DNA from 4 places in the Methylobacterium indicum genome. Region 2 is predicted to be linked to each of the others. Evidence: predicted binding sites of a transcription regulator. Region 2 holds the regulator's gene; each other region holds the start of a gene.
The links. The regulator LexA, encoded in region 2, represses DNA repair genes until DNA is damaged. The targets are predictions, from matches to a motif close to TGTTCNNNNTGTGTTCNG.
Positions count from the first base shown of each region.

Region 1: radA (DNA repair protein RadA) is a predicted target of LexA. The motif match lies at 1,940-1,957, and genes of this name have one in related genera.
Region 3: miv_RS29165 (PA0069 family radical SAM protein) is a predicted target of LexA. The motif match lies at 2,340-2,357, and genes of this name have one in related genera.
Region 4: miv_RS19440 (type IA DNA topoisomerase) is a predicted target of LexA. The motif match lies at 2,313-2,330, and genes of this name have one in related genera.

Region 1 is NZ_AP024145.1:3,852,297-3,856,483, reverse strand. It holds gene miv_RS17970 (CvpA family protein) at 1-62, opposite strand, end outside; gene radA (DNA repair protein RadA) at 435-1,889, opposite strand; gene miv_RS17960 (cytochrome b) at 2,067-2,645, shown strand; gene miv_RS17955 (AAA family ATPase) at 2,642-3,124, shown strand; gene miv_RS17950 (ABC transporter ATP-binding protein) at 3,275-4,187, opposite strand, start outside.
Region 2 is NZ_AP024145.1:1,429,043-1,433,229, reverse strand. It holds gene uvrB (excinuclease ABC subunit UvrB) at 1-2,004, shown strand, start outside; gene lexA (transcriptional repressor LexA) at 2,226-2,978, shown strand; gene miv_RS06610 (NCS2 family permease) at 3,193-4,187, opposite strand, start outside.
Region 3 is NZ_AP024145.1:6,293,144-6,297,330, reverse strand. It holds gene ypfJ (KPN_02809 family neutral zinc metallopeptidase) at 1-668, shown strand, start outside; gene moaB (molybdenum cofactor biosynthesis protein B) at 665-1,225, shown strand; gene miv_RS29175 (hypothetical protein) at 1,339-1,485, opposite strand; gene miv_RS29170 (hypothetical protein) at 1,741-2,256, opposite strand; gene miv_RS29165 (PA0069 family radical SAM protein) at 2,388-3,500, shown strand; gene miv_RS29160 (GNAT family N-acetyltransferase) at 3,703-4,187, shown strand, end outside.
Region 4 is NZ_AP024145.1:4,168,680-4,172,866, forward strand. It holds gene miv_RS19440 (type IA DNA topoisomerase) at 1-2,279, opposite strand, end outside; gene miv_RS19445 (ArsR/SmtB family transcription factor) at 2,861-3,850, shown strand; gene metF (methylenetetrahydrofolate reductase [NAD(P)H]) at 3,896-4,187, shown strand, end outside.

The DNA.
Region 1 (4,187 bases), 2.4 Mb from region 2:
GCGAGCAGCGCGGAGATGACGACGACGCCCAGCACGACGAGATCGAGAACGGAGAACGGCATTGGCAGGAACAGGTTCGGGGGCGGGAGCGTTGGCTCGGGTCGCGGCTGCCCGGCACCGCCGGGGTTGTATACGCTGCCCGATGCGCTTCGTCACCCTGCCCTCGCAGAGCCGATGATGCGGCGCGGCGGGACGCCCTTCGTTGCTGTCACAGCCTGTTCGATGGCCCGCTCCCGTCGGCCAGGACCTCACCTCGTCATCCTGGGGCCGCGAAGCGGAACCCGGGATCCAGAACCGCTGACGGTGCAGGATGAGGCGGATGACGATGCGCCCTTGTCTTCGGTGTCAGCGGTTCTGGATCCCGGGTTCTCGCCTTCGGCGAGCCCCAGGATGACGGTGGGGGGTACGATGGGTAGGGCCCGCCAAGCAGGTGCTCAAACATCCTCGTCGTCGTAGGCCGGCAGCCGCTGCTGGGGGCGGCGCCCGCCACGGACCGGCTTGCCGCTGGCGGCGACCCCCGCGACGAGATCGGCGATATGGCGAAGCGACTCCGCCGGAAATCCCGTCCCGGACCCGTCGCGCCCGGCGCCCTCGCGGCCCTGCGGCATCAGCGCCTTGGCAAAGCCGAGCTTCTGCGCCTCCTTCAGCCGGGCCGGCGCCTGCGCCACCGGGCGGATCGCGCCGGACAGCCCGACCTCGCCGAAATACACCGCATCCGACGGCAGGGCCGAACCCGAGAGCGAGGAGACGAGGGCGGCGGCCACCGCGAGATCGGCCGCCGGCTCGCCGATGCGCAGCCCCCCCGCCACGTTGAGGTAGACATCGTGGCCGCCCAGCCGGATGCCGCCATGGGCCTCCAGCACCGCCAGCACCATCGAGAGGCGGTTGGGGTCCCAGCCGACCACGGCGCGCCGCGGCATGCCGAGCGCGGAGGGCGCCACCAGGGCCTGGATCTCGACCAGCAGCGGGCGCGTGCCCTCCATCCCGGCGAAGACCGCGGTGCCGGGCGCCGCGAGGTCGCGCCCGGCGAGGAAGAGGGCCGAGGGGTTCGGCACCTCGGCGAGCCCCCCGTCGGTCATCTCGAACACGCCGATCTCGTCGGTGGGGCCGAAGCGGTTCTTCACCGCCCGCAGGATGCGGAAATGGTGGCCCTGGTCGCCCTCGAACGAGGCGACCGCATCGACCATGTGCTCGACCACGCGCGGCCCGGCGATCTGCCCGTCCTTGGTGACGTGGCCGACCAGGATCACGGCGGTCCCCGACGTCTTGGCGAAGCGGATCAGGCTCTGGGCCGAGCCGCGGACCTGGGTCACCGTGCCGGGGGCCGATTCGACCGTCTCGGTCCACATCGTCTGGATCGAATCAATGATGGCGAGGGCCGGCGGCTTGCCCTGGCTCAAGGTGGCGATGATGTCCTCGACATTGGTCTCGGCGGCGAGCTCGACGGGGGCGCTGGCCAGCCCGAGCCGCTCGGCGCGCAGGCGCACCTGGCCCACCGCCTCCTCGCCCGAGATGTAGGCGACCCGCTCGCCGCGTTTCGCCAGCGCCGCGGAGGCCTGCATCAGCAGCGTCGACTTGCCGATGCCGGGATCGCCGCCGAGCAGGATCACCGAGCCGCGCACGAAGCCGCCGCCCGTCACCCGGTCGAGCTCGGCGATGCCCGACGAGGTGCGGGGCGCCTCCTTGACCTCGCCGGTCAGGCCTTCGAGCGGAAAGATTCGTCCCCGCGCCCGGCTCGGCCGGGTCGCGACCGGGCCGGAGACCGGGCTCGTGGCACCGGTCTCCTCGACGATCGTGTTCCAGCCGTTGCAGGCCTCGCAGCGCCCGCGCCAGCGGTTGTAGACCGCGCCGCAGGACTGGCAGGCGAAGGTCTGGTGGTTCTTCGCCATCGGCGGCGGGTCTCCGGGGGTTTTTAGGCCGCGCGCCGGCCTCCGTGTCGTGTTCCTGATATGTCCCGGGCGGCGAGCCGTTGCAACCGGGCCCGCCCCGCCGCCGGTGACGGTCGCGAAACGAACCCGCCGCGCTCGTGCCGCGATCGCCCGCGACAGCTCGGCCGTACGACGACGATGCACGCAGAGACGACCATGGCCCGGGCCGGCGAATCCTACACCTACGACCGCACCCAGCGCGGCTTCCACTGGCTGATGGCGGCCCTGATCCTGGTGGCGTTGGCTCTCGGCATCTACGCCGCCTGGCAGGTCCCCGGCACCTCGCCGCGGCGCGAGATCCTCGACATCCACAAATCCATCGGCCTGACCGTGCTCCTGCTCCTGCCCTTGCGCTTCGTCTACCGGCTCGTCGCCGGCGAGCCGGCCTACCGCACGCCGCCCTCCCGCTCGGCCCATCTGGCGGCACGGCTCGCGCATGGGAGCCTCTACGCCCTGATGCTGCTCCTTCCGGTCAGCGGCTACGTCTACTCGGCGGCCGGCGGCTACGGCCTGCCGTGGTTCGGCGTGTTCTCGTTCCCGCGCCTCGTGCCGGTCGACAAGGCGCTGTCTCTCGCCGGCTACACCGCGCATTACTGGATCGCCTGGGGCGTCGGGATCGTGCTCGCCCTGCACGTGCTCGCGGTGGCCTGGCACGCCTGGATCCGGCGCGACGAGGTGCCGGGGCGGATGTGGCCGCGTCGGGCGGTCGAGGGATGAGGCCGGTCGCGATCAATCCCGACGACTGCCTCGAGACCGAGGAGGGGCGGGTCTGGACCCCCGAGCGGAGCCGGCAGGCGTGGCAGGCCTGCTACGAGACGCTGCGGCGGGCGCTCCGGGCGGATGACGGGCCCCGTACCGTCGTGATCGTCTGCGGCCTTCAGGGCGCCGGCAAGACGACCTGGATCGGGCGCCAGGCCCGGCATCCGGAGGTCGTCTACTTCGATGCCGCGCTCCCGGGCGCGCGGCACCGCCGACCGATCGTCGAGATCGCCCGGTCGGCCGGCGCCCGCGTCGAGGCGGTATGGATCGACGTCCCCCTCGCCCTCGCCTTGACGCGCAACGCCTTGCGGCCCGCCGACCGGCGCGTCCCGGAGGAGGCGATCCGCTCGGTCGCCGGCCTCTTCGAGGCACCGACCGCTGCCGAAGGCTTCGACCGGATCACGGTCGTCCGGCCGGGCGCTGCTCCAGATCTTTGATCTTTCGTCTTTTTTGACGGACCGATATTTCCGTCGTCGGACGATGCCCGGGGCAGATTTCGCAAGAGCGGCCCTCGGTCTTGCGACAAAAATCTGCGATGAAATAATAATTCGAGCAGGCGAAACATCGGCCCGGCAGGGCAAGCCTGATCAGGTGCCGAGCGCCGGAGGCCCATCTCCCGCGGTCCCGTCGTCTCGCAGCGGGCCCGGGGGCAGACGGACGATCTGGTCGCCTGCCCGGATCGTCGCGATCCGGTGCGTGACCGAGACGATCGTCAGCCGGTCGGCGACGCCTCGCAGCCCGTCCATGACCTCGCGCTCGGTCTCCGCGTCGAGGGCGGAGCTGGCTTCGTCCAGGATCAGGATGCTCGGCGCGCCGTAGAGGGCGCGCGCGATGGCGATCCGCTGCCGCTCGCCGCCGGACAGCTTCAGCCCCCGCTCGCCCACCACCGTGTCGAACCCGTCCGGCATCGCCTCGATGCGAGGCAGGATCGAGGCCCGTTCCGCGGCCGCGCGCAGGCGGACGGCATCGAAAGGACGGCCGAGCACGATGTTGGCCGACAGGGTGTCATTGAGGAGCACCACGTCCTGCGGCACGACGCCGACCTGGGAAAACCAGTCCGTGTCGGTGACCCGCGTCAGGTCGATGCCGTCGACGAGGATGCGACCTTGCGTCGGCGCGGCGCCCTTGAGCAGCAGCTTCAGGACCGTCGACTTCCCCGATCCGGTCTCGCCCGTGAGGAAAGTCGGCGTCCCGCGCCTCGCGGTGAACGACAAGTCCGCGACCCCCCGTCCGTTGGCGTAGCGGAACGTGACGTCCTCGAACGCGATCGTGCCCTCGGCGGCCCGGTAGGGCACGGGGTCGTCCGGCTCGGCCTGCTCGGGTGCGGACCAGAGCGTCGTCAGCGGCCGCAGGCGGGCGGCCGCCTCCGTGCTCTCCTTGATCGCCATCCCGACGAGGCGGAACGGCTCGTTGAGCTGCAGGAGCAGCGTGTTGAACAGCACGATGTCGCCGACCGTCAGCGATCCGGCCTCGTAGCGCGGCATGAGGAGCAGGAACGTC
Region 2 (4,187 bases):
TTCGTTTCCTACTACGATTATTACCAGCCCGAGGCCTACGTCGCGCGCTCCGACACCTTCATCGAGAAGGAATCCTCGATCAACGAGCAGATCGACCGGATGCGCCACTCGGCCACCCGGGCGCTCCTGGAGCGCGACGACGTCATCATCGTCGCCTCGGTGTCGTGCATCTACGGTATCGGCTCGGTCGAGACCTATACGGCGATGTCGTTCACGGTCTCGCTCGGCGAGAAGATCGAGCAGCGCCAGCTCGTCGCCGATCTGGTGGCTCTGCAGTACAAGCGCATCCAGTCCGATTTCGCCCGCGGCACCTTCCGGGTCCGCGGCGACGTGATCGAGCTGTGGCCGGCCCACCTGGAGGATCGCGGCTGGCGCATCGGGCTGTTCGGCGACGAGATCGAGGCGATCTCCGAGTTCGACCCGCTGACCGGCAAGACCCTCAACACGCTGAAATTCGTCAAGGTCTACGCCAACAGCCACTACGTGACGCCGCGCCCGACCCTCCAGCAGGCGGTGAAGGGCATCAAGGACGAGCTGAAGTGGCGGGTCGAGGAGCTGACCCGGATGGGCCGGCTGATCGAGGCCCAGCGCCTGGAGCAGCGCTGCACCTTCGATCTCGAGATGATCGAGGCAACGGGGGCCTGCAACGGCATCGAGAACTATTCGCGCTACCTCACCGGCCGCAAGCCCGGCGAGCCGCCGCCGACCCTGTTCGAGTACCTGCCCGACAACGCGCTGGTCTTCACCGACGAGAGCCACGTCACGGTCTCGCAGATCGGCGGCATGTACCGGGGCGACTTCCGCCGCAAGGCGACGCTCGCCGAATACGGCTTCCGGCTGCCCTCCTGCCTCGACAACCGCCCCCTGCGGTTCGAGGAATGGGACGCGATGCGCCCGCAATCGATCCACGTCTCGGCGACGCCGGCGAAGTGGGAGCTGGAACAGACCGGCGGCGTCTTCGCCGAGCAGGTCATCCGCCCGACCGGCCTCGTCGATCCGGTGATCGAGGTGCGCCCGGCCCGCTCGCAGGTCGACGACCTGCTCGGCGAGGTGAAGGAGGTGGCCGCCGCCGGCTACCGCACCCTCGTGACCACGCTCACCAAGCGCATGGCCGAGGACCTGACCGAGTACCTGCACGAGAACGGCGTGCGGGTGCGCTACATGCACTCCGACATCGACACGCTGGAGCGGATCGAGATCATCCGCGACCTGCGGCTCGGCGCCTTCGACGTGCTCATCGGCATCAACCTCCTGCGCGAGGGCCTCGACATCCCGGAATGCGCCCTCGTCGGCATCCTCGACGCCGACAAGGAGGGCTTTCTGCGCTCCGAGACCTCGCTGATCCAGACCATCGGCCGCGCCGCCCGCAACGCCGACGCCCGCTGCATCCTCTATGCCGACCACATCACCGGCTCGATGGAGCGGGCGATGGCCGAGACCGAGCGCCGGCGCAAGAAGCAGCTCGCCTATAACGAGGAGCACGGCATCACGCCCCAGAGCGTGAAGCGCAACATCTCCGACATCCTGGAGAGCGTCTACGAGCGCGACCACGTCCAGGTCGATACGGGGCTCGCCAAATCCGCCGTCACGGTGGGCCACAACCTCAAGGCCGTGATGGCCGATCTCGAGAAAAGGATGCGGACGGCGGCCGCCGATCTCGACTTCGAGGAGGCGGCGCGCCTGCGCGACGAGCTCAAGCGGCTCCAGGCGACCGAGCTCGCCATCGCCGACGATCCGATGGCCGAGCAGGCCGACGTCGAGCGCGAGGCCGGCCGCTTCGGCGCCAAGCGCAAGCGGCGCGGCGCGGAGCCCTTGGGCTACGGCCCGGGCGGCAAGGGCACCTCGGACGAGGGCACCCGCATCCGCCAGCCCGACCTCGACGACATGGGCCCGGGCACCGACCGCGAGGTGCCGTTCTCCTATGCCGAGCGCCCGACCGGCCGCTCGACGCAAGGCTTCCCGGGCCAGAAGCCGAAATACAAGGGGCGCAAGGGCCGGGGCTGAGGCCCATGCAAGAGGCCGGTGCGGTGGACAGTCCCCGCGCCGGTCGGACCCCGCGCGGGGCACGGCTCATCGTCCGTTCGACCCGCGATATCCCCGTCTATCACCCCGGTTGCTGCGGCCGCGCGCCGCTTTCTCGAAGCCGCTTGCGGAACACTTGCGGAACGCTTACCATGTTCGCGATTTGTTTCCGGAGCGCGGCAGCGCGGGGATGAGAGTGTCACATGCTCACGCGTAAGCAGTTGGACCTGCTCCGCTTCATTCAGCAGAGAATGCGCGAGACGGGAGTCCCGCCGTCCTTCGACGAGATGAAGGACGCCCTCGACCTCAAGTCGAAATCGGGCATCCACCGCCTGATCACCGCCCTGGAGGAGCGCGGCTTCCTGCGCCGCCTGCCGAACCGGGCCCGGGCGATCGAGGTGATCCGCATTCCCGACACGGTGACGGGGCCGGCGACGGCGACGGCGACGGCGCCCGCGGCCGGGGCCGAGGTGGTGCGGTTCAACCCGAGCGTCGTCGAGGGTGGGCGCGCCCACGAGCCGAAGCGGCCCGCCGGCATTCCCGCCATGGCGACCGCCTCGGACGAGAACGGTCACTCGGTCAGCGTGCCGGTGATGGGCCGGATCGCCGCCGGTACGCCGATCTCGGCGATCCAGAGCCAGAGCCGCACGGTGGCGATGTCGCCGGACTTTTTGGCCAGCGGCGAACACTACGCCCTGGAGGTGCGCGGCGACTCGATGATCGAGGCCGGCATCCTCGACGGCGACCTCGTGGTGATCCGCCGCCAGGAGACCGCCAATACCGGCGACATCATCGTCGCGCTGATCGACGACGAGGAGGCGACCCTGAAGCGCCTGCGCCGCCGCGGCTCGTCGATCGCGCTGGAAGCCGCCAACCCGGCCTACGAGACCCGGGTGCTCGGGCCGGACCGGGTGCGGATCCAGGGCCGGCTGGTGAGTTTGGTCCGGAAGTACTGAGAGGTCTTCCAGTCAGGCGCTGAAACCCTCCCCCCTCTGCGGGGGAGGGTGGACCCTGCGTCATTAGGGGCCGGGAGAGGGGCAGCGCGACGCTGATCCAGGGAGTGCCCGTCAGAACGGTTCAGTCTTTTCCGGAGGCGGCGTCCCCTCTCCCGCCCCGCTTCGCGGGGCACCCTCCCCCGCAGAGGGGGGAGGGTTGGAGCGGTAGCGCCCGTCAATGCGCGCTCCCCGTCGCCACGAACTTGAACAGGAACACCGCCGCGATCACCCACACCACCGGCTTCACCTCCCGGAACCGCCCGGTGAGCAGCTTGATCACCGCGTAGGTGATGAAGCCGAAGGCGACGCCGTTGGCGATCGAGTAGGTGAAGGGCATCAGAAGTGCCGTCACGCAGGCCGGCAGCACCTCGGTCAGGTCGTCCCAGTCGAGATCGACCAATTCGTGCAGCATCAGGCAGGCGACGTAGAACAGGGCCGGGGCCGTGGCATAGGCCGGGACCGAGCCGGCGAGCGGCGCGAAGAACAGGCAGGCCAGGAACAGGACCGCCACCGTTGCGGCGGTGAGCCCGGTGCGGCCGCCCTCCTCGACGCCGGACGCGCTCTCCAGATACGCCGTGGTGCTCGACGTGCCGAGCAGCGAGCCGACGAAGATCGAGGACGAATCCGCCATCAGCGCCTTGTCGAGGCGCTCCATCTTGCCTTGGGTAAGCAGTCCCGCCCGGTTGGCGACGCCCATCAGCGTGCCGGTGGCGTCGAACAATTCGACGAGGAAGAACACCAGGATCACGTTGAGCAGGCCGCCCGACAGGGCACCCTTGATGTCGAGGGCGAACAGCGTCGGGGCGATCGAGGGCGGCAGCGAGGCGACGCCCTGGAAAGTGTTGTCGGCGACGATGAAGCTCAACGCCGTGACGGTGAGGATGCCGGCGAGCAGCGCGCCGCGGATCTTGCGCACCGAGAGCACCGCGACGATCAGGAAGCCCAGCACTGCCAGCACCGCGCTCGGCTTGTGCAGGTCGCCGAGCGTCACGAAGGTCGCCGGGCTCGCCGCCACCACGCCGGCGCTCTTCAGCGCGATGATCGCGAGAAACAGCCCGATGCCGACCGTGATGGCGATGCGCATCGATCGCGGGATGCCGTCGACGATGATCCGGCGTAGCCCCGTCAGCGTGACGGCCATGAAGCACAGGCCGGAGATGAACACCGCGC
Region 3 (4,187 bases), 1.7 Mb from region 2:
ACCGGCGCACCGGCGCGCCCACCGACCAGTCCGGCAAGTTCGCCGCCGCGATCCTCGGCAACACCGAGGACGTGTGGAAGACGGTGCTGCCGAACCAGACCGGGAAGCAGTATACCCCTACCACGATGGTGCTCTACACCGGCGGCACCCGCAGCGGCTGCGGCCAGGCCCGGGCCGCCATGGGTCCGTTCTACTGCCCGCTCGACAAGAAGGTCTATCTCGACACCACCTTCTTCAAGGAGATGGAGCAGAAGTTCCACGTCAAGGGCGACTTCGCCTATGCCTACGTGATCGCCCACGAGGTCGGCCACCACGTCCAGGACGTGCTCGGCATCCTGCCCAAGGTGCAGCAGAAGCAGCAGCAGGTCGGCGAGCGCGAATCGAACGCCCTCTCGGTCCGCGTCGAGCTGATGGCCGATTGCCTCGCCGGCGTCTGGGCCAAGAACTCGAACGACCGCTTCAATTCGCTGGAGCCCGGCGACATCGAGGAGGCGATGCAGGCGGCGAGCGCCATCGGCGACGACAAGCTCCAGAAGCAGAGCCAGGGCTACGTGGTGCCGGATTCCTTCACCCACGGCTCCTCGGCCCAGCGCATGCGCTGGTTCCAGACCGGCTATCGCAGCGGCCAGACCCAGTCCTGCGACACGTTCCGGGCCTCGCAGCTGTGACGGCCCGCCTCGACGCGTCCCGGGCCTTCGTGCCGCTCGGCATCGCCGTGCTCACCGTCTCGGACACCCGTACGCTGGCCGACGACCGCTCGGGCGACACCCTCGCCGAGCGGCTGGGGCAAGCGGGCCATCGGCTCGCCGACCGGGCGATCGTGCCGGACGAGGTCGAGGCGATCCGCTCTCAGGTGAAGGCCTGGGCGGCGGATCCGGCGGTGGATGCGGTGATCACCACTGGCGGCACGGGCTTCACCGGCCGCGACGTGACCCCGGAAGCCCTCGAGCCCCTGTTCGAGAAGCGGATGGACGGGTTCTCGGCCATCTTCCACCGCATCTCCTACGACAAGATCGGCACCTCGACGCTGCAGTCGCGGGCGACCGCCGGAGTGGTGAACGCCACCTACGTGTTCGTGCTGCCCGGCTCGCCCGGGGCCTGCCGGGACGCCTGGGACGGCATCCTGGCCGCCCAGCTCGATTACCGGCACCGGCCCTGCAACTTCGTCGAGATCATGCCCCGACTCGACGAGCACCTGAAGCGCGGGGCGCCGCCGAGCCCGTGACGCGATCGCGGCGCGCAATCGTCATGACGGGTGCGTCCCATGTCGGCGAGGGTCGTGACGGCATTCCCCGGGGCCGTCGTGAGGCTGCCCCGGGGAGACCCGCCGCGATCCGCTCAGCCGGTGCAGGCATCGCCGTCGGCACGCTTGGTGTCCGACCGCGGCCACACGCGATGCCGGACGTAGTTTTCGACCGTGAAGGCGCTCCCGCCAAGAACGATGAGGGCCAGGACGGCTTCGCGGAAATCCCCAGGGTTCGTCATCGGATCGGCTCCTAGATAAAATTCTTTCCTTTTGGTCATGCAGCAGGATGACCGTTGCTGCACTGAGTTAATCGCCGAAGATCGCCCGGGTTGCCGGGATCCGGCCGGAAACGACGGTCTTAAGCATTAAGAGTTTTTAACGCGCGATGTCGTCCGCACGGCGTCGCTCAGACTCGCCGGTACCACGGGGAGGCGTGGTCGCCCTCGAACAGCGAAATCGCGGCGGTTATCGATGCGTCCGCGACGTGCGCGGCCTCATCCCCGCAGCAGCGCCGCCCGCAGGGGCCTGACGGGCAAGCGGGCCTTGAGCGGCAGGCCCGCGCGCAGGGCCTCGGCCCGCACGAGGTCGCCGGCCCGGATCTGCCGCGTGCCGGTCAGGGCCTCGCGCCGTCCGGCGATCCGCTCGAAGAGGGGCGCATGCGGGCGCCGCAGCCGGCCGACCGCCTCCGGGTTCGTCGTGGCGGCGAACCGGTCGAGGGCGCGGATCCAGCCTTCCGCCGGCACGTCGCCGGCCTCCAGGCACAGCAGCCAGGGCCGGCGCGCCGGCCCGGCCGCCGCCGCCCAGGGGTCGCGTCCCCGCGCCACCAGGGCCGCCCCGGTGCTCTCCGCCATGGTGGCGACGTCCGGGTCCTCGGGATGCGCCGCCGCGATCACCGCGTCGCCCACCACGCCCGCCGCGACGCCGGCCACCAGGGCCGCCAGGGTATCGGCGAGGGCGTCGATGCACTCGGGCGTGATCGCGCCGGGGAGATGGATGGCTGCCGTGAACATGATCGCGCCATAGCGGATGGGACGCGGCGCGTCCTGCCTCGATCGTCGGCACTTGCGGGGAATCTCGGTCCGGCCCTTGCGCTCGTTCTTGTTATGTTCGATTTTCCGCCGCGGCGACGGTGGAGATGTCGATGGAAGCGGGCTGCGGAGGGGAGGCGCGGCGCCTCCAGGGATCGACCCCGGCGGCGGAGACCCGCCGCGGGCGCGGCGCCACCGCCAACCCGGCCGGCCGGTTCGAGCCGGCCGCCCGGGAGGCCTTCGCGGATGGCTGGGACCGGGAGGAGGATCTGCCGCCCCTGCGCACCGAGGTGACGCTGGAGCGGGCGCGTAGCATCATCACCCGCAACACGTCGCCCGATATCGGCTTCGATCGCTCGATCAACCCGTATCGCGGTTGCGAGCACGGATGCGTCTACTGCTTCGCCCGGCCGAACCACGCCTATGCGGGGCTCTCGCCGGGGCTCGACTTCGAGACCAAGCTCTTCGCCAAGCCGGATGCGGCGGCGCTCCTCGAGGAGGAACTCTCGGCCCGGGGCTACGTGCCCCGCACCATCGCGCTCGGCACCGCCACCGACCCCTACCAGCCGATCGAGCGGCGCTACCGCCTGACGCGGCAGGTCCTGGAGGTGCTGGCGCGCTTCCGGCACCCGGTCGGCCTCGTCACCAAGTCGGACCTCGTGCTGCGCGACCTCGACATCCTCGGCGAGATGGCGCGCGACGGGCTGGTGAAGGTCGCTCTCTCCGTCACCACCCTCGACCCGGTCCTTGCCCGCCGGATGGAGCCCCGCGCCCCGCATCCCGAGAAGCGCCTCGCGGCGATCCGGAGACTGGCGGAGGCGGGCGTGCCCACGATGGCGCTGGTGGCGCCGCTGATCCCGGGCCTCAACGACCACGAGATCGAGGCGGTGCTGGCCCGCGCCCGCGAGGCGGGGGCGCGCGAGGCGCGCGGCGTGCTGCTGCGCCTGCCGCACGAACTCGCCGACCTGATGCGCGACTGGTTTGCCGAGCATTATCCCGACCGGGCCGGGCGGACCTTCTCGCTCCTCGCGCAGAGCCGCGGCGGCAAGGTCTACGATGCGACTTACGGGCGGCGCTTCACCGGCACGGGGCCGTATGCCGACCTTCTCGACCAGCGGATGCGCGTGGCGATGACCCGCCTCGGCTATCCGGCGGAGCGGCTGCGGTTGCGGACCGATCTGTTTCGGGTACCGGTGAGGGAGGGCGGGCAGTACAGCCTGTTTTGAGGGGGAAGCCGCCGTCGACCGTGATGCGAGGCCTCTCGTCTCGCCGAGAGCGGCAGGGCTGTCCGGGGGACAGAATAGCACGGGTTCTCCTCTCCCCGCCCGCGGGCAGGGGAGATTGCCTGCGCCTCATCTTCCCTCGAACGACCCCGCGGCCCGACCCGGTCGGCTCTTCCCCAACGGCAATTCCTGCTATCCTGCCACCATGACCCACTTCGCCCCGCCCATCCTCGACACGGCCCGCCTCCACCTGCGCCTCGTCGCGCTCGAGGACGCGGAGGCGACCAGCGCCATGATGACCCCGGCGGTGAGCCGGTGGCTCGCCTCCTGGCCGTTGCCCTATACCGTCGCGATGGCGCGGGAGCGGATCGCGACGGCGCGGGAGCAGGCCGCGTCCGGCCAGGGCCTGTCGCTCGCGATCACGGCGCGGGGCGTGCTGCTCGGGTGGATCATGCTGCACCGGACCCGCGAGGCGCCGCGGACCGCCACCCTCGGCTACTGGCTCGGCGAGGCGCATCACCGCCGGGGCTACCTGCGGGAGGCGGCGGGGGTGGTGCTGCCCGCCGCGTTCGACTGGCTCGATCTCGACCGGATCCAGGCCAGTGCGCACCCGGAGAACGCCGCCTCCTTCGCGGTCATGCAGGCCTGCGGCATGACCTTCCGGCGCGAGGAGGTCATCCACGCGCCGGC
Region 4 (4,187 bases), 2.7 Mb from region 2:
CCGTCGCCGCCCGCATGGGCGTCGAGGAAGGCGCGGCAGGCGTTGAAGTCGCTCTCGATCTCGGGCGGCAGCCCCTCCATCCGCTTCGCGCGGGCGAGCGATGCGGCGAAGCGCAGCATCGCCGGGGTCGGCGGGCGGGTCGCGCCGTCGCCGGCCGGGCTCCCGGCCTCCCCGATTTTCGGCCCTGCATGGGTGTTGAGGAAGACCCGGCAGGCGCCGACCTCGCGGGTGGCCTCCGGGGGGAGGGGAATGCCCTTGCGGGCGGCGAGCGACTTGGCGAACGCCACCATGGCGGCGGTCGGCGCGCGACCGCCGCGGGACGGCGCCTCGGCATCCACCTCCAGGCGATCGGCGCCCGAGACCGCGCCGATCAGCGCCTCGACCCGCTCGCGGGTGCGCTGCCGAAAGGCCTCGGCCCGGCTTAGCGCCTCCGCCTTCGTCGTCGCCCGGCCGATCTCGGCGAGTTCCGACTCGAACACCGCCCGCCCGACCGGGTCGCCATAGGCCGGAAACACCCGGCGCACGGCCGCCACGAAGGCGAGGCCGATCTCCGTCACGGTGATCGCCGGGTCCTTGCCCTTGAGCAGCGTGACGTAGTGGCTCTTCATCAGCTTCGGCAGCACCGCGTCGCGGGTGGCGGCGGTGCCCAGCCCCTTCGGCTCGGTCGGGTTGGCGGGGTTCTCGAGTGCCCGCTTCAGCGCCGGATCCTCGATCTGGTCGATGAGGCGACCCATCACCACCGGCAACTCGCCCCGGGTGATGCGCCGCGGCGGCTCGGTCCGGGCGGTCTCGATCGTCGGCTCGCCGCCCTGGCCGGCCTCGCCGTCGCGCACCGGCGGCAGGCGGCCGGTGGTCGGCTCGTCGTCGGCCTTGGCCTTGCCGGGCACCACCTCGTCCTCGTCGGCCTCGGTGCCGTAGAGGGCGCGCCAGCCCGGCACCTTCACCACGCTGCCGGTGATGACGAAGCGCTTTTGCCCGAGCGGCGTCGCGACCTCGGCGGTGACCGTGGTGCGGGCGTCGATCCCGTCGGCCATGTGGGCGGCGAGGAAGTTCTTGGCGACGAGCAGCCACAGCCGCAGCGCTTCCGGTGCCACGTCGCCCGGGCCCGGCACCTTGCGCAGGGGCACGATGGCGTGGTGCTCGCCCGGGTCCTTCACGTAATGGCCCTTCGGCCCGCGGCGGATCTGCGGCGTCGCGGGGGCGTGGGTCGCGATGCCCTTGTCGGCCGTCGCGATCGCCGCGATCACCGCGGCGGCGTCCTTGGCTTGCGACTCCGGCAGGTGGATCGATTCGGTGCGGGGATAGCTGAGATAGCCCTTGTCGTAGAGCGCCTGCGCGTGGCGCGCGGTCACCTGCGGGTCCCAGCCGAAGCGCTTGGCGCAGGCGCGCGCCAGCGTGTCCTTGGAGAAGAGCTTCGGCGGCGTCCGCCGCACGTCCTTCTGCACCACCGCGAGCGGGCCGGCCCAGCCCGCGGCGGCGTCGCGGATCGTCTCGGCGTCCTCGATCGCGAAGATTTTTTCCTTCGGCGCGTGCCAGAGCGTCAGCGTCGCGCCGCTCTCCGTCGTCACCGGCAGGGCGATCTTGTAGAAGTCGCGCGGCACGAAGGTGCGGATGCGCTCCTCGAGATCGGCGAGGATCGCGAGCGTCGGCGTCTGCACGCCGCCGAAGCGCCAGGGCTCGCGGAAAGCCGGCGGGCGCAGGCGCAAGGACACCGCCCGGGTGCCGTTGAGGCCGAGATGCCAATCCTCGTATTGCCGGCACAGGGCTTCGAGATAGGCGGCGTAGTCGCGCTCGCCGGAATCGTCCTCGCGCGCCAGCAGCCCGAAGGCGCGGCGGATCGAGATCTCGTCCAGCGCCCCGAGGCGCAGGCGATCGACCCGCCCGCGCCAGCCGAGATGCTCCAGGACCTCCCAGGCGATCATCGAGCCCTCGCGGCCCGGATCGGTGGCGATGATGACCCGCTCGACGCCGCTGAGCGCCTGGCGGATCGCCGCGAGCTTCGGCGCGTGCGACTGGCCCGAGCGGCCGTGGCCGGGGGCGACCGGCAGCCGCTCCATGGCGATCGGCAGCGCGTCGAAGCGCCAGGGCTTCCAGTCCGGCCGAATCTCCCCGGGCTCGGCCACCTCCAGCAGGTGCCCCTCGGCCGCGACGCAGACGGTGGTGGGCGAGCGGAAGAACCGCTGCACCTGGCGCATCGCCGAGGGCTTCTCGAAGAAGAACAGCGTCTTGCCGCGGGGATTCGGACCGGAGGACGGGCCGGGGGAGGTGGCCTGCGCCATGGCAGCGGGACGCTCCTGGGTGGGCAGACGAGCCCGAACGAAGCGGGAACATACCGGAGAGGGAGGGGCGCGGTCAACGCGGGGTGTCGAGCAAAGAAAGGGTGCGGGTTTCCCTCTCTCCCCGCCCGCGGCAGGGCCGTCTGGAGAAAAAACTCCGCTTGAGATCAAGCGGGTGATTCCCCTCTCCCATGTGGGAGAGGGGTAGGGGCGATCGAAGATCGCACGAGGGTGCTACGGTTCTGAGTTCAGCACTCAGCGTAGAGCAGCCAGCACGACGCTCAGCGTTTTACACTGAAGCGTGTCACCCTCACGCGGGATCTTCGATCCCCCGGCCCCTCTCCCACACGGGAGAGGGGAGACGCGCCTTTCTTCCCCCCCGGACGGCTCTGCGCCCGCGGGGAGTGGGGCGGACCTCTGCGTTCCCCTTGTCCTATCTGCCCGGCGACCGCCGTCCCACCGCCGGCGGGATCGCTTCACCCCTCCCCGCTACGATCCCGCCCGCGAAACGCCGCTTGCGCCGCTGCCACTCCTCACATAAAGATATCTTTATGTTTCGCATCGGAGGCGAGGAGCCCGACGACATGACCGCCACCGTCCCCTTCGCCGACGCCCTGGGCGTGCTGCGCGCTGCGGCGGAGGAGACGCGTCTGCGCATCCTGGTGCTGCTCGGCGACGGCGAATTGTCGGTCTCGGACCTCACCGACATCCTGGGCCAGTCGCAGCCGCGGATCTCCCGCCACCTCAAGCTCCTGGTCGAGGCCGGGCTGGTGGTGCGCCACCGCGAGGGCGCCTGGGCGTTCTTCCGCCTGCGCGAGGGCGTGGCGGGCTTGGTCGCGCCGCTCATCGCCGCCCTCGACGGCACGGCGCCGCCGCTCTCCGAGGATCGGGCCCGGCTCCAGGCGGTGCGGGCCCAGCGCGCCGACGCCGCCCAGACGTTCTTCGCGCGGCTCGCGCCGCAATGGGACCGGGTCCGCTCGCTCCACGTGCCGGAGGCCACCGTCGAGGCCGCGGTGCTCGACGTGCTCGGGGGCGGCCCGATCGGCAGCCTCGTCGATCTCGGCACCGGCACCGGGCGGATGCTCGGGCTGCTGGCGCCCCGGGCCGCGAAGGCGACCGGGCTCGATGCCAACCACGCCATGCTGTCGGTGGCCCGCGCCAACCTGGAGCGCCAGGGCCTGACCCGGATCGACCTGCGCCAGGGCGACATCCACGCCCCGCCCTTCGGCCGGGCGAGCTTCGACCTCGTGCTGATCCACCAGGTGCTGCACTACCTCGACGACCCGGCCCGGGCCTTGCGCGAGGCCGCCCGCCTCGTCGCCCCGGGCGGCCGGCTCCTCGTGGTCGATTTCGCCCCCCACAGCCTCGAATTCCTGCGCGCCGACGAGGCCCACCGCCGCCTCGGCTTCGCCGCCGAGCAGGTTGCGGGCTGGCTCGCCGAGGCCGGGCTGACCGACGTGCGGCTGCGCCACCTCGCGCCCCCCGGCGGCGCGGAGCACCAGCTCACCGTGACGCTCTGGCTCGCCCATCATCCCGAATCCGCGTCCGGCGTGCCCGACCGCGCCGTCGCCTGACCCCTTCCCGTCATCATCTCAGACATTCTCCCGCCGAGGCCGCCGATGTACGCCACCTCCTTCCGCCCGAGCCGCGAGAGCTGCCGCCCGATCCGGGTCTCGTTCGAGTTCTTCCCGCCCAAGACCCCCGAGATGGAGACGACCCTGTGGTCGTCGATCGAGCGGCTCGCCCCGCTCAGCCCCAGCTTCGTCTCGGTGACCTACGGCGCCGGCGGCTCGACCCGGGAGCGCACCCACAACACCGTGTCGCGCCTGGTGCGCGAGACCGACCTGAAGCCCGCCGCCCACCTCACCTGCGTGGCCGCCACCAAGGGCGAGGTCGACGAGGTGGTGCGCG